Regions from separate parts of the Microbulbifer pacificus genome, predicted to be linked through region 1. Evidence: predicted binding sites of a transcription regulator. Region 1 holds the regulator's gene; the other holds the start of a gene.
The links. Region 1 encodes PhoB, which activates phosphate uptake and scavenging genes when phosphate is short. Its sites were predicted from a motif close to TGTCATAAANNTGTAACA; they were not measured.
Positions count from the first base shown of each region.

Region 2: the regulator PhoB is predicted to act here: its motif matches at 3,330-3,347, upstream of R5R33_RS02395 (OprO/OprP family phosphate-selective porin).

Region 1 is NZ_CP137555.1:2,285,113-2,293,064, reverse strand. Features, by position in the region: gene R5R33_RS09885 (chorismate--pyruvate lyase family protein) at 1-156, shown strand, start outside; gene ubiA (4-hydroxybenzoate octaprenyltransferase) at 183-1,070, shown strand; gene phoB (phosphate regulon transcriptional regulator PhoB) at 1,200-1,904, shown strand; gene phoR (phosphate regulon sensor histidine kinase PhoR) at 2,132-3,445, shown strand; gene R5R33_RS09865 (hypothetical protein) at 3,527-3,883, opposite strand; gene R5R33_RS09860 (DUF938 domain-containing protein) at 3,929-4,525, opposite strand; gene yaaA (peroxide stress protein YaaA) at 4,543-5,322, opposite strand; gene R5R33_RS09850 (DUF4265 domain-containing protein) at 5,481-5,972, opposite strand; gene R5R33_RS09845 (M48 family metalloprotease) at 6,074-7,366, shown strand; gene R5R33_RS09840 (putative porin) at 7,447-7,952, opposite strand, start outside.
Region 2 is NZ_CP137555.1:545,348-553,299, forward strand. Features, by position in the region: gene R5R33_RS02380 (glycosyltransferase family 4 protein) at 1-486, shown strand, start outside; gene R5R33_RS02385 (glycosyltransferase) at 515-1,723, opposite strand; gene R5R33_RS02390 (TraB/GumN family protein) at 2,039-2,929, shown strand; gene R5R33_RS02395 (OprO/OprP family phosphate-selective porin) at 3,409-4,650, shown strand; gene R5R33_RS02400 (indolepyruvate ferredoxin oxidoreductase family protein) at 4,758-7,952, opposite strand, start outside.

The sequences.
Region 1 (7,952 bases):
CTCGCGCGCAATCCCCAATCCTCGCTGGAAGCGCTCGCCGACATGGCTCCGCGCGCTTGGGGCCGCCGCTCCACCTTCTGGCTCGGCGACAAACCCCTGCTGGTTGCGGAAACCTTCCTCAGCAGTTTCAATCCCCATAGCCCGCCCAGCGCCTGAGCGGGAGTGAATTCCGGGAAAATCCAATGCAAGTGATCAGCCAACAGATACAACAGCGCTGGCCGCAGATACTGCCCTACTGGCAGCTGGCCCGTCTCGACCGCCCCATCGGTTCACTACTGCTACTGTGGCCCACCTGGTCGGCACTGTGGATCGCCGCGAAAGGCTGGCCCGGTCTGCATCTGTTCGCAGTATTCACCCTCGGTGTGATCCTCACGCGCGCCGCCGGCTGCGCCATCAACGACTTTGCCGATCGCAATATTGACGGCCATGTGAAGCGCACCAACCAGCGCCCGCTGGCCACCGGTGCAGCCACCGCCAGAGGCGCTCTGCTGCTGTTTGCCGGGCTGATGCTGCTGGCGTTCCTGCTGGTGCTCACCACCAATCAGCTTACCGTGCTGTTGTCGCTGCCGGCGCTGGTATTGGCCTTCTGCTACCCCTTCGCCAAGCGCTACACCCACCTGCCGCAGGTGGTGCTCGGTGCCGCCTTCAGTATGGGTATCCCCATGGCATTCGCGGCGGTGCAAGGGGAAGTGCCGGCGGTGGCCTGGCTGATCTTTACCGCCAACCTGCTGTGGACCGTGGCTTACGACACCTTTTACGCCATGGTGGACCGGGATGACGACCTAAAAATTGGCGTCAAATCCACCGCCATCCTGTTCGGCGACATGGACCGGGTGATGACCGGCAGCCTGCAGGTTATGGTGGTTTTTGCGCTGCTGATGCTGGGCAGCCGCGAGGCGCTGGGCGCGCTGTATTACTGTGGGGTGGCGATTGCCGCGGCGCTGTTCAGCTACCAGCAGTGGCTGGTACGGGATCGACAACGAGACCCCTGCTTCAAGGCATTTTTAAACAACAATTTGGTCGGCGCGGCGATTTTTTTGGGTATTTTTTTCCACTTCCTCGCCAGTTGAAGTTGGCTTTACCCGGCAAAGTCGTGATTGCCAAACACCTGTCATATATTTGTCATTAAAGTGACGTTAAATGGCCACTCTGAGAAAAGTCAGTTAAGTGACACCAACCAGTTAGGGTATGGCAGGCAGATGCACAGCAAAACGATCCTTATAGTCGACGACGAAGCCCCGGTACGGGACATGCTGCGAATTGCGCTGGAGATGGCGGACTACCGCTGCCTCGAGGCGGAAAACGCACAGACGGCACACGCGCTGGTGATCGACGAGAAGCCGGATCTGGTGCTGCTGGACTGGATGCTGCCGGATGTATCCGGGGTTGAGCTGGCCCGCCGCCTGAAGCGGGATGAGCTGACATCCTCGCTGCCGATCATCATGCTGACAGCGAAGGGCGAGGAGGATCACAAGATCAAGGGCCTGGAAACCGGCGCTGACGATTACATCACCAAGCCGTTTTCTCCCCGCGAGTTGGTAGCGCGCCTCAAGGCGGTGCTGCGACGTACTGGCCCGAGTGCACCGGAGGAGCCGCTGACCGCGGGCGGCCTGGTGCTGGACCCGATCAGCCACCGGGTGACGATCAATGGCCAACCGGTGGATATGGGACCCACGGAGTTCCGTCTGCTGACGTTTTTCCTGTCGCATCAGGAGCGCGCCTATACCCGTACGCAGCTGTTGGACCATGTGTGGGGCGGCAATGTGTATGTGGAGGAGCGCACCGTAGACGTGCATATCCGCCGCCTGCGCAAGGCGCTGACCATCGACGGCCACGAGCGCTATATCCAGACCGTACGCGGCACCGGCTACCGCTTTTCTGTACAGACCGTGGAAAGGGTGTAAGCTCCTTCTCCAGATTTGTGTGACTCCGTGGAGAGTCCAGTGGCGGCCGGCCACCGGGTATGCGTTTTTGAAACCGCTGTAAATACATCCCTGTACGCTGCGTCGGCGACGTCCATGTCGCCGACGCTTTCAAAAACACATACCCGGCACCCGACCTTCGCTTAGAATTCTGCGGACTGCTTTTCAGTCTGCGGAATTCACCCACCTATTCAGATGGCCCAACCATCATGCTCGATCGAAGTATTGGCGAGTTCTCGCGCTTTATCGTTATCGCCCTAGGCACCACCATCCTCGGTTTCTCCAGTGGCCACTGGTGGATGTCGCTGTGTGCCGGCCTCGCCGTGTACCTGTTTTGGCTGCTGTGGCAACAGAACCAGTTCGATCACTGGCTGAGCAACGGCCGCCGCGGCCCGGCGCCGACAAGCTTCGGGGTGTGGGGGGATATTTCCGACGATTTCTATCGCATGCAACGCCGCCACCGCAAGGAAAAGCAGAAGCTGCACTCCATGCTGCGCCGGGTACAGGACAGTACCAGCGCGCTGCGCGAGGGCATTGTGGCGCTGGAGGACGAGGGGAATCTGGCTTGGTGGAACCCGGCAGCGGGGCAGATGTTGCGGCTGCAGGCGGATGACGCGGGCCAGCCGCTGGTCAATTTCGTGCGCGATCCACGATTTGTGGAGCATATGTACAACCGCATGTTCGGTCGCGGCCGGCCGTCGCTGGAGCCGATTACGCTGCCGGCGCCGGGGGATGACTCCCGCATCCTGACTATGGAGGTGACGCGCTTCGGTCACGATGAGGCGCTGGTGATCGTGCGCGACGTGACGCGACTGCACAATCTCGAGCAGATGCGGCGGGATTTTGTGGCGAACGTTTCCCACGAGCTGCGCACACCGCTGACGGTGATTGCGGGTTATCTGGAAACCCTGCAAATGAGCGGCCAGGCGCCGCGCAACTGGGAACGGCCACTGTCGCAGATGAGCGAGCAGACGGTGCGCATGACCGGGCTGGTAAATGATCTGCTGTTACTGGCGCGACTGGAGACGTCCGAGCGCGAGAGCGGCCGCGACAAGGTTTCGGTGCGGCAATTGATGGAGCAGGTAGCCGGTGAAGCCCGGTCATTGAGTGGCGGGCGTCACGAGATTTCGGTGGAGTGCATTGAAGACTGCACGATTACCGGCACATCCGGGGAGCTGCACAGCGCATTCGCAAATCTGGCGTTCAACGCGGTCAAATACAGCCCGGATGGCGGTCCCATTGAGCTGCGCTGGCGGCTGGATGCGGCCGGTGGACATTTTTCCGTGAAGGACTGCGGTATCGGCATAGATCCGGTACACATTCCGCGTCTCACCGAGCGGTTCTACCGCGTGGACGCAGGTCGCTCGCGGGAGAGCGGCGGCACCGGCCTCGGCCTTGCCATCGTCAAACACGTGCTGCTGCGCCACGGCGCCAACCTCTCGGTCACCAGTGTGCCCGGCCGCGGCAGTACGTTTACCCTCAATTTCCCCACACAGAAACTGACACTGACCAATTCGGCCTGAGTCTTCAGCCCTGTGGCAGCCAGGACAGTGAGAGCGCTGTGATTAAAAAAGGCCCGCGAGGGGCCTTTTCGGAAACCGGGGTCAGTTCAATTCCTCGAGCGTTCGCTCTTCACCACCGGTGCGATAGCGCACTTCACCATCGCTGACGGGAACCGCGGTTCTAGTAATGGTGATGTGCACCAGCTTGCGGGCACTGTCGCGGATCAGCAGATGTTCCCGCCCCTCGTCGTCTGCCGGCAGGCTGTGCTCGCCGGTGAGGCCGTCGCGCAGGGCACGCAGCTGCGGTACGTCGCGATAGCGGTCCAGGTCTTTTGATAGTTTGTACTTCATGCGCTCGGACTCCTCCAGCGCAGCGGCGGTTTCGCGGTATTTGGCAAAGAAAAAGACCGCGGCGATGCCGGCGAAAATGGCGAGGGTTGTTTCAAACCATGGGGGCATAGTGCGCTCCTGTATTCCTGATTCTGTTGTGTTCCGGTGTCGGGCTCAGGCCCGCCAAACCAGCAATTGGTTATGGGCGGGCAGGAAATTGTTTTCCGTTCTGCGCAGCCCCTGCGCCTCTGCGAGCTGGTCCAGCCACTCGAGATCGCGAATCCCTCGCAGCGAGTCCTGCTCCTTCAGCCACACATCGAAGTCCGCATTGCCGGAGCCGATATAGTTGCCGGCGATTTTCATCGGACCGTAAACGATCAGCTGACCGCCGGGCTCAAGCACCTGCGGCAGGCGCGCGAAGAAGCTCTCCACTGCACTCGCCGGCATGATATGCAGTGTATTGGCGGTAAACAGCGTATCCACGCGCAATTGCGGCCATTCCCCGGTAACATCCAGCGGCAGCGGCGGCGGCAGGTTGTCGGCGGGGCTGCTGGCGAGCCACGCCTGCACTTCGTGCAGATTCTGCACGCGCTCCGAGGTCTGCCAGAGCAGATGCGGCAGGCGCGGGGCAAAGTACACCGCGTGCTGGCCGGTGCCGCTGCCCACTTCCAGTACCCGGCGACTGTGCGCCAGCAGGCGCCGCAGCTGCTCGAAAATCGGCTCGCGGTTGCGGCCGGTGGAAGGGGCATCGGGCAGTTTTACATCGGCCATAAGTTCACCGCCGGTCGTCAGGCCGGCTGCTCATCCCGCAGAAACACCCAGTCATTGCCTTTGGAGTGCTCCTCACTGAAGTAGTAGCCAGCGACGTCGAAGTCTTTCAGCTGCGCCGCCTTTTTGACCCGGTTGTCGATGGCCCAGCGACTCATCATGCCGCGGGCTTTTTTGGCAAAGAAGCTGATCATCTTGTACTGGCCGTTTTTCCAGTCCTTGAAATGCGGGGTGACGATGTCCGCCTCGAGGTTTTTCGGCTGCACCGACTTGAAGTACTCGGTGGACGCGAGATTCACCAGCTCCCGGCTTTTCAGCGCCTTCAATTGCTCGTTGAGCGCCGCGGTGATTTTGCCATCCCAGTATTCGTACAGGTTCTTCCCGCCCTTATTGGCGAATTTGGTACCCATCTCCAGACGGTAGGGCTGCATCAGGTCCAGCGGGCGCAGCAGGCCGTAGAGGCCGGAGAGCATGCGCAGATGTTTTTGCGCAAAGTCGAAATCGCGCTTGTGCATGGTCTCGGCCTCGAGACCGGTATACACATCGCCCTTGAACGCCAGCAGCGCGGGGCGGGCGTTGTCGTCGGTGAACGGCCGTTTCCAGCTGTGAAAGCGATCGTAATTGAGCAGGCCCAGCTTGTCGGAGATTTTCATCAGCCCGGAGATATCCTGTGGGCTCAGTACTTTCAGCTCTTCAATCAGTGCGGCGGACTCTTTCAGGAAGTCCGGTTGGGTGGTTCCCAGCGCAGGGATGTCACTCTCGTAATCGAGGGTTTTGGCTGGGGAGATAACGATCAGCATACAGCAAGCTCTAATTCAATTTGTGGCCGTATGGGGCCCAAGAAAGCGTAGCGAGCGGGTGGCTGGTAGTGACCGCCGGAGCGCAACAACCGGAGCGTACATATGTACGTGAGGATTGTGAGCACCGCCGGACGCCGCCAGGCGCACGCGCAGTAGCTTTATTCCGGTTTGAGGATGTCCTGCCACCAGTTGAGCGGCGTCTGCCCATCCACCGGATCGTACACATTGCCGTAGTACCAGACACTGTTGGCGCCGTCGCACGCACTGTTGAGGATCTGCTCAATTTCGTCGAAACCGCAGCTCACGTGGATGCTGTACACCAGCAGGCGCGGGCTCTCCATATCCAGTTCGCCGCCGAGTTTCTCGATCTGCGGAGTCAGTTGATCAGAGAGCTTGGTGCTGTCACTGCGGCAGAAGACCCGCACCGCCAGATTGCCGGAGCGCTTCACCAGGTCGAAGCCCGGCTTTTGTGGATCCTGGCGGTTGATCTTGATGGTGTCGCCGCTGGCGATGCCCTTGATAAACGCAGGGGAGCGTACCAGCTGTACGCTGTCGTCCTCGTTGACCTTGACCTGCAACCGCTCCACCACCGGCTCACCATCGGGATTGGTACCGGCAAATAATTCGATAATCTGCAGCGCGGTCGTCATAACCTCATTCTCCGGACTGTGTACAATAATCGGCCTTGAATCCGGCCGCGGCGCCAACCGCGGCCTTGTCAAAAGATCGAACATTATACAGGGAGAGACCTATGATTCCGCGTTCAATTGCAAACCGACTGCTGGCCACGGCGATTGCGGCCTCTGTGACCGCCGGAATCGCTGGCTGTGCGGTCAACCCGGTTACCGGCAAAAAGGAACTGTCGCTGATGTCGCAGAGCCAGGAGGTGGCACTGGGCGCGCAGCAGTATCCGAAGGCGCAGCAGACCCAGGGCGGTGAATACCTGGTCGACCCGGCACTGCAGTCCTACGTCAGCAACGTGGGCCAGAAACTGGCGAAGGTCTCCGACCAGCCCCAGCTGCCCTACGAATTCGTGGTACTGAACAACTCGGTGCCCAACGCCTGGGCGCTGCCGGGCGGCAAGATTGCGGTAAACCGCGGCCTGCTGGTGTTGCTGGAAGATGAAGCCGAGCTGGCCGCGGTGCTAGGTCACGAAATCGTGCACGCCGCCGCGCGCCATTCCGCCGCGGCCATGTCGCAGCAGCAGATCCTCGGTGCCGGCATCGCGATCCTCGGCGCCACCACCCAGAACACCGGCTACGGTGACCTGGTCTCCCTCGGCAGCCAGTTCGGCGGTTCCGCCTACATCGCCAAATACGGCCGCGACAACGAGCTGGAGTCCGACCGCTACGGCATGAAATACATGGCCGCCGCCGGCTACGACCCACAGGGCGCGGTGCGCCTGCAGGAGAAGTTCGTCGAGCTGTCCAAGGGCAACCAGTCCAGCGCGCTCGAAGCGCTGTTCGCGAGCCACCCGCCGTCCCAGTCGCGGGTGAATGCAAACGTCGAGCACGCGAAGAAGCTATCTGCGGGCACAGCCAACCGCACCCAGTACCAGAAGGCGATTGCGCAGCTGAAGCGCGATGCGGATGCCTACAAGAGCTACGACGACGCCGTCGCCGCGGTGGGGAAGAAGGATTACGACCGCGCACTGACACTCACCCGCCAGGCCCAGAAGCTGCAACCCAAGGAGGCTTCCTTCTACGCCTTGGAAGGGGATTTGCTGGCGCAGAAAAAACAGTACACGGAAGCGCTCGCGTCCTATGAGACCGCAGTGCAGAAAAACCCGACCCTGTTCTCCAACTGGCTGATGCGCGGCATGTTGAACGCGCAGCTGAAAAATTTCACCGCCGCTGAGCGCGACCTGAGCCGCTCCACCCAGTATCTGGATACCGCGCACGCGCACTACTACCTGGGACAGGTATACGAACAGCAGGGCAACACCAAGAATGCCTTAAGCCAGTATCAGATCGCCGCGCAGGACAGTGGGGATATTGGCACCAAGGCGCAGGCACGGGTGCAGGAACTGGGTAATCAGGGATAATAATTTCCAGTTGCCGGAAGCAAAAAAAAGCGGGCGAATTTCTTCGCCCGCTTTTTTTATGGGTAATTTCCGAAAAGAAATTACAGCTGAACGGTTACGCCAATGCGGAACATATCCAGATCGTCGAAATCGCGGTTGGAGCCGTAGGCCACTTTGGCGGCAACATTGCGATTGAAGAAATGGGTGGCATTGATTTCGTAATCTTCCACCAATTCGTCGTATGCCACGCCTACAGAGGTGTTTTCGTTGAAGTAAAACTCCAGCGCACCATTCCAGTAGAAGTCAGCACCGTCGGTATCGGTAATACCCAGTTCCGCGGTCAGGTACTGGCCACCGGACAGGGCGGTGAAGTACTTGGAGGAAAGACTGCGGTAATCGAAACCGTCATCAATTTCTGCGGTGAAGCCGATGTAGTCGGTGCCGCTCAGCTGGTGGTTGTATTTACCACGCACGTATACCACGGTGTCTTCATCTTCCATTTTCTCCGCTTCTACTTCGGCGAGCAGGTCGGGAGAAAACAGGAAGCCAGCACCGGCGCTGTATACATTGGTGGAGAACACATCGCTGAACTCACCAAATACCTTCC
Region 2 (7,952 bases), 1.7 Mb from region 1:
CTGATAAAGGCGCGCTGTGTCGATCAGCTGATCGCCGCGCTGCCGCTACTGCCGGATGCACGCCTGGTGGTGCTGGGAGATGGACCGGAAAAGGAGGCACTGCAGCAGCAGGCCAGCAATCTGCAACTGGACGCGCGGGTAGTTTTTTTTGCAGGGAACAATGCGGTGGCAAATTTCATGCAGGCTGCCGATCTGGTCATCATACCGGCAGTGGCCGAAGGCACGCCCTATACCCTGCTGGAGGCGCTGCTGCACCGCACCCCGGTCATCGCCAATGGCAGTGGAAATGTCATCGATTACCTGCCGCAAAAATATCTGCTGAGCGAAATCGCACCTGCGCATATCGCGGAAAAAATACGCGCGACATTGCAGAGCACAACACTGGAAAAGGATTTTGCACCGCTGTTTGCCCGCGCGCAGTCGGAGTTCACTCTGGACTCCATGGCGCGGGCCACATGGCAGGTTTACGCGGGATTGATGGCCTGAAAAATCAGACTTTCATGCAATGCGGGAATCAGCCCATCCCTGTGGCGGAATGCCGGGATGCGACTCTATCTCCACACAGGGACTGGAACCAGCTCACCGCCTGGGCCGTGGTCTCCGCCAGGCTGAAACCGGAGAAATTCACATTGAGCGGGTTGCCGAGTATGGATTCGCAAGCATCCGCGAGTTGCGCCGCCACCGCAGCATCACTTTTGCCGGACAGGTCTGGCAACACCCCCTGCGGGAAGCATTGCTGCAGCATCTCAATCCCGGTACCGGCTATCGCCACCGCGGGGCAGCCCATGGCCAGCGACTCGGTGACAACCCTGCCGCTGGCGGCCCGGTCGTCGGCAAGATCCAGCGTGACTCGCGCACTCGCATAGAACTCACGCATATCCCTACGGGCGCCGAGAAACAGCACGTGTTCCGCAAGCCCCATGGTCTCGGCGCGTCGCTCCAGATTGCGGGCAAACTTTTCCTGTCCCGGCTCAACTGCGCCGACAACCAGGCCAAAAACATCCGGACGAGTCTGTTTCAGTGTCGCCAGCAACTCTAGAAAGCGCTCCTGCCCCTTGCCTGGCGCAATGGGTGCGGGCAGCAGAAGCCAGTTGCGCCCCTCCAGCTGCGGAAACTGGTTCAGCAGTTTCTGGTGCCAGTGGCCGGAAACCGGCGCCCGCCGGTCCAGCTCACGGATATTCACCCCACGATAATGCACCCGCAATCCGGGGTACTCTTCAAATTCCCCTCCGCTCAAAACCGCTGGCGTCTGCTTGAGAATTGCTGCGTGACGCCGCTGCAACTCACTGGCCAGTGTCCTGGAAGCGGCTAACACCAGCTCCCCACGAGCTAGCGCGCCGTTGATGCGTCCGCGGAGAGATCCGCCGGGCGGCAGGGAATGCAACAGGGTTACCAGGCGCGGGCGCCCTGTCTCCGGCAGGGATTGCCAGACTTTCCAAGCGTGCCAGCTGCACAGTGCATCGCGCGCCAGAAGTATGTCTGCCTGCAGGGATTCCAGCAGGTGGCGCAGCTTGCTGTGCACACGGGCATTGAAAAGCCGCTTCTGGTCAACGGGCAGTTCGTGGTGCTGGCAGCTGTGCAGGGTCAGGCGCGAGACCAACGTACCACCCGCAGAAATCACTACGGATTCATGCCCCTGTCTGGCGAGCTCCTGGGCGAACTCCAGCGTCTCTTGCGCCAGTTCTCCACCTTCCAAAGAGGGCACCAGTTGTACAATCCGCATAGCCGAGCAAACTCCATTCCACGATTTAATCGCCACTCTTATCACCCGCCTGACAGGCAGCACAACAGGCCGCACAAGATTATTTTTTGGTAACGGATTCCGAACCGGAAGCGAGCGCACGCCAGGATTACCTGACTCTGTATCCGGGCTTTAGTGACTTAGTGATTGTACAGCTGATTTCTGCGCCAGGGCGCACAATTTTCGTAACGGCGACATAAATCACAAGCTGGGCGGAATCCGGTAGAATTTTCCGACCAGAAACTCACGGAACACGATATGGAACTCTGCCAATCAGCCGCCCGTCCCCGACATCACATGTGCAAAACGTCCGCCGCCAACTGGCTGCTCGTTTTATTTTTTGCGCTGTTCACGATGCAGGCACTCGCCGCCAACGACCGCGGCCTGCTGTTTGAGGCAACGAAGGGGGAAAACACGGTATACCTGCTCGGTTCCATCCATCTCGCCGACCAGAGCTTTTACCCCCTGCGGGACACCATCGCCGATGCCTACAAAAGCAGCGACGTACTGGTGGTAGAAGCCGATGTGATCGCCATGGAGTCCGACCCGCAACTGCAGCAACAAGTGATGCGGGAATCCTTTTACCCACCGGGCGACCAACTGAAAAACCACGTATCTCCCGCGGTGTATGGGCAGCTACAGGCGTGGCTGCAAAAGCGCCAGATTCCGGAAATCCATTTCAGCCGTATGCGCCCCGCCATCGCCATGATTACCCTGAGCCTGTTGGAAATGCAGGCCCGCGGACTGGACCCGAACGCGGGCATCGACCGTCACTTTCTCCTGCAGGCACACCAGCAGAACAAACCCACCCTGGAGCTGGAAAGCGTCATGCAACAGCTGGCACTCCTGAACGGTCTGGAAAAACCTGATCTCTTTTTACAGCAGACCCTGGAGCAACTGGAGGAAATGGACAAGTTCGTACCGCGCATGACCGGGGCCTGGAAGACCGGTGATCAGGGCGCCCTTTATGACCTGATTTTCCGCGAAGGCATTGAGGACCACCCAGAGTTTGAGCAATTACACGAGCGCCTCTTCTACGCGCGCAACCGGGAAATGGCGAAGAAGATCCAGTCTTTCAGCCAGCAGTATGAAACGCTGTTCGTAGTAGTCGGTGCCGGCCATCTTGTCGGAGGGAAGTCTGTCACCGACTACCTGAAAACCGCCGGATTTAGCGTCAAGCAGATCTGATTCAGCATCTTTTCCCATCACAGGCGAGTGGCCGGGTAAGGCCGCGACCACGAATGGAAGGCGCTGCCAAATCCGCCAGTAATTCGGTTAAAAACTCCTACAAAAGGGAAGACGGCACCCACAACCTCGGCTATATTCTCCCCTCCTTCAGACTGAAAGCTCGATGTAAGGTAGGCAGCGCCATTTTGTGGGCCGACCTTTACGCAATTACCAAAGTACGTCATATGCTGAATTTAGACCTCGGCGAAGACAGAAATACCGATGTAATTGCCTGACCGCTGGCGCCGCATCTACAAACTCTCCAAAATCGACAAACACCCCTCCGCCGATATCACATCTTTATTGCAGTAATGTTACGGAAACAAGAATCTATTTTTATGGATTCAAATTGTTTCAGAAATGTTTCCAATTTTTTACAGAAGGAATCGGCTGTTAGCATTCGCCGCCAATAACACAGCCATAAGTACGGGATATACGACATGACACGCCTCCACAAGAGCCTGATGGCCGCCACCATGACCACCCTGCTCTCGGGCACTGCCGCCGCGGATGAAGCAACAACCAAGGGTAATCTGGAAATCAAGTCCGATGACGGCAACTATTCCGCCTCCCTTGGCGGGCGGATTCATTTCGATACCTATCTGTTTGACAGTGATCTCGAAGACCCCATCAGCACCACAGATTTCCGCCGCGCGCGTATCACCCTGAAAGGCAATATCTACGACTGGAGCTATGTGCTGGAACAGGATTTCACCGGCGGCGATACCCTGAGCGGATACCGCGATGTGTATCTGGCGCATGAGTTTCTCAACGGTGAAATCCGTATCGGCCAGTTCAAACCGTTTCGCTCCATGGCGGAGATGACCAGCTCCAACGAGCTGACCATGCTGGAACGCCCGTTCTCCAGCTCCACCGGTCTCTACGATGGCCATCAGTTCCAGCAGGGCATCGGCTGGACCGGCGTGCAGGACTGTTACACCCTTGGTTTCATGGCCTTTAACCTGCGCGATGCGGGTACCCCGCGCAACGAGGGTGTGGGCGCAGCGGGCCGTCTCGCCTGGGCACCGGTCAATACCGATGACCTGACCCTGCACCTGGGCACCTCGGTCAGCTTCGAAAACAACAATCGAAATTCCAGCGATCTGGTTGCCGAGGCCGATTATGCCGGCCGCCGTGGTCCTTCCCAGTTAATGGCGCTTACTCCGGGCAATCTGGGTGGTGATGCCACCACCGCGGCACTGGAGCTCGCTGGCAGTTACGGCCCGGTTTACCTGCAGGCGGAGTACACCGTCGGCGATTTTGAGGGCAATTACTATCTCTCGGAAGAGGATTTCGAAGATGAATTCGGTGCACCGGCGCCCTTTTACTGCGATCCGGATCTCGGCTGCTTTATCGACAACCAGACCGTTCGCACCTGGTACATTCAGGGAAGCTGGATGCTGACGGGAGAACACAAGGCGTACAGCAAAAAGCGCGGCGCGTTTAGCTCCGCGAAGCCTAGCGGCGATGGCCTGTGGGGCGGCGCCTGGGAACTGACCTTCCGCTACGACACCATGGAAAATGCGAACATCTCGGACTTAGAGGCCAGCAGCGTCACCTTCGGCCTCAACTTCTACGCCAATCGCAATGTGCGTTTTATGCTTAACTACATCATCGGTGACGACGACTTCACCGGCGACGGCACCGATCAGCTGGGGCTGCGCGCGCAAATCGGCTGGTAACGCCACGGCGAATTACCTACAAAAAAATGGCGAGCTTTGAGCTCGCCATTTTTTTAATACAGCATGGGAACTACCCCATGGCTGTGTTTCAACCCAGCTGCCGGGTTTTATCCCACTTGCTGCGCCTTGGCCGGATCAAACACTTCCACCTGCACAGCTGAATCCTGCACACCCGCTTTCGGGTTGTAGAAATTTTGCAGCGACACCACTTTTACCTGATTCGCCTTCTCTACATTTCCATCCTTGATCAGACCGTAGCCGCGAATCAGATCCGGGTAACCCAGCAGTTCAATGGCCGCCGCATGGTTTTCCGCATTGAGTTTGCCAATGACTTCATTGACCAGGTTTTCGTACTCCGCAATCAGCGCGCGCTCCATTTTACGCTCGGCAGTGTAGCCAAAAATATCCAGCGCGGAACCGCGCAGGAAGCGCAGCTTTGCCAACACACCGAATGCACGGTGCATCCAGCCGCCGAACTTCATCTTGCGCGGGCGCCCAAGATCTTTGTCGAAGCGGCTCAACAGCGGCGGCGCCAGATTGAACTCCAGTTCGAAATCACCGGCGAAATTTTCTCGCAGGGAATCCATAAAGCGGCCATCGCTATACAAGCGCGCCACCTCGTATTCGTCCTTGTAGGCCAGCAGCTTGGCATAATTGTGTGCAACCACTTCCGCCAACGCCTCACTGCCCGGCACTTTCAGAATTTCCGCTGCTTGCACCCGGTCCACCAGCGCGCGGTAACGGCGCGCCAGCGCGACATTCTGGTAGCCAGTGAGGTGCGCAACCCGGTGCGCCACAATATCTTCGAGCCCCTGCGGCAGCGTTTTTTCTTCGCCCTTCACCAGCAGCCGATCCAGGGCGGGCCTGTCGGTCGCTGCGAGGCGGCCGGCGGCAAAACCCTGGAGGTTGGCCTGCACGGCCACACCATTCAGTTCGATTGCCTGCTGAATGGACGAGAGCCCTAAGGGAATCAGGCCTTTCTGCCAGGCGAATCCCAGCATGAAAATATTCGCCGCCAGGGTGTCGCCAAGGGCGGCCTTGGTGAGGGTGTGCCCCTCGACCACATCAAGCTCCCGCACGGCATCCTTGATTGTATCGAGCACCGCCTGCGGTGAGTGGATGTCCTCACGCCCCAGCACCGAGGCCGCCGTCGGGCTCAGGTGGGTATTTACCACCGCACGACTGAGGGTTTCATCCAGCTTGGCAAGGCTCGCAGACAGGTTGCCAGCAGCGATCAGGTCGCAGGCCATCAGTGCATCGGCGCGACCATCGGAAATGCGCACCGCCTGCAAGTCTTCAGGGCGCTTGGCAAAGCGCACATGGGAGTACACCGCACCGCCTTTCTGCGCGAGCCCGGTCTGGTCCAGAGTGCTGCAGGCACGACCTTCAATGTGCGCCGCCATCGCCAGCAGTGCACCGATGGTCACGACACCGGTACCACCGACGCCGGTCACCAACAGATTGAATGGCTCCGTCAGATCCGGCATCTGCGGCGCGGCGAGCTTGTCCGCCGCCTGACACAGGGCGTCGCCGACACCGGCACGCTTGCTCAGTTTGCCGCCTTTTACGGTAACGAATGACGGACAAAAGCCGTTCACACAGGACATATCCTGGTTGCAGGCGGTCTGGTTGATCCGGCGCTTGTCACCGAGGGCGGTCGGCACCTTTTCCACCGCGATACAGCTGGACTGGGTGACGCAATCACCGCATCCCTCGCACACCAGTTCGTTAATGAAGGGACGACCTTCCGCTTTCGGCAGCAATCCGCGCTTACGTTTGCGGCGCAGCTCCGTGGCGCAGGTCTGGTCGTAGACGATGACGGTGCAACCGGGCTCTTCCCGCAACTCCTTCATTACGGTCGGCATATGGTCGCGGTGACGGATTTCCACCTCACCGGGGAAGCTCAACGCTCCCTTGTACTTGTTGGTGTCATCCATCACCAGTACGACCTTCTTCACCCCTTCCCCCAGCACCTGGCGACAGATCATGTCCGGGCGCAGCTCGCCGTCGTGCGGCTGACCACCGGTCATGGCGACGGCGTCGTTGTACAGAATCTTGTAGGTGATATTCACCCTGGCGGCCACAGAGGCGCGAATGGCGAGAATACCGGAGTGGAAATAGGTTCCATCACCCAGGTTTACAAACACATGAGGTTCACTGGTGAAGGCCGCCTGGCCAATCCAGTTAACACCCTCTGCCCCCATCTGGGTAAAGGTGTAGGTTTCGCGATCCAGCCACTGGGCCATGTAGTGACAGCCGATACCCGCCAGCGCGCGACTGCCCTCCGGTACGCGGGTGGAGCGGTTGTGAGGGCAGCCGGCACAGAACATCGGCAGACGCGCAACACTGGAACCCGCCTGCGCGGAAATACGCTCCGCCAGCGCGTCCAGGCGCATCAGGCGATGGCGGGCACGCTCGTGCAATTTATCTTCACCGAGCAGGTAACCCAGCACCTGCGCCACTACCGCCGGTGAGAGCTCACCGTATACCGGCAGCAACGGGTTATCGTGCTCATCAACCTTGCCGAGAATGCGCGGGAAGTGCGGATCGCGCACGTGGACGTTGTACAGCTCTTCTTTCAGCTGCACTTCCATCAGGCTGCGTTTTTCTTCCAGCACCAGCAGACGGTCGAGACCACGGGCAAATTCCTGGATACCGGGAACGTCCAGCGGGTAGGTCATGCCCACCTTGAGAATGCGGATGCCCAGTGCGCGGGCACGATCTTCGTCGATGCCCATATCCTCGAACGCCTGCATCAGGTCCAGATGGGCCTTGCCGGCGGTGACGATACCGAGGGTGGCACCCGGGTTATCGAGCACCAGCCGGTTCAGCTGGTTGGCGCGAGCGAAGGCCAGTGCCGCCGGGCGCTTGTAGCGCCACAGGCGCTCCTCCTGTTCGAGCGGGTTGTCCTGCTTGCGGATATTGAGTCCGCCCGGCGGGCGCTCAATCTCGGGATACACAAAGGAAACACTGTCCGGATCGACCTCGACGGTAGAGGCGCTGTCCATATTTTCGGCGAGGGTGATCATCGCCACCCAGCATCCGCTGAAGCGGGACAGCTCGAGGCCGTAGAGACCGTAATCCAGTACTTCCTGCACCGTGGCGGGGTTCAGCACCGGAATATGCATGTCCACAAAGGCGAATTCAGACTGCCCGGGATAGGAGGACGACTTACAGCCATGGTCGTCGCCGGCGATGATCAGCGCACCGCCCTTGGGAGAGGAACCGGCTGCATTGGCGTGGCGGAAGGCGTCACAGGAGCGGTCTACACCGGGCGTCTTGCCGTACCAGATACCGCAAAC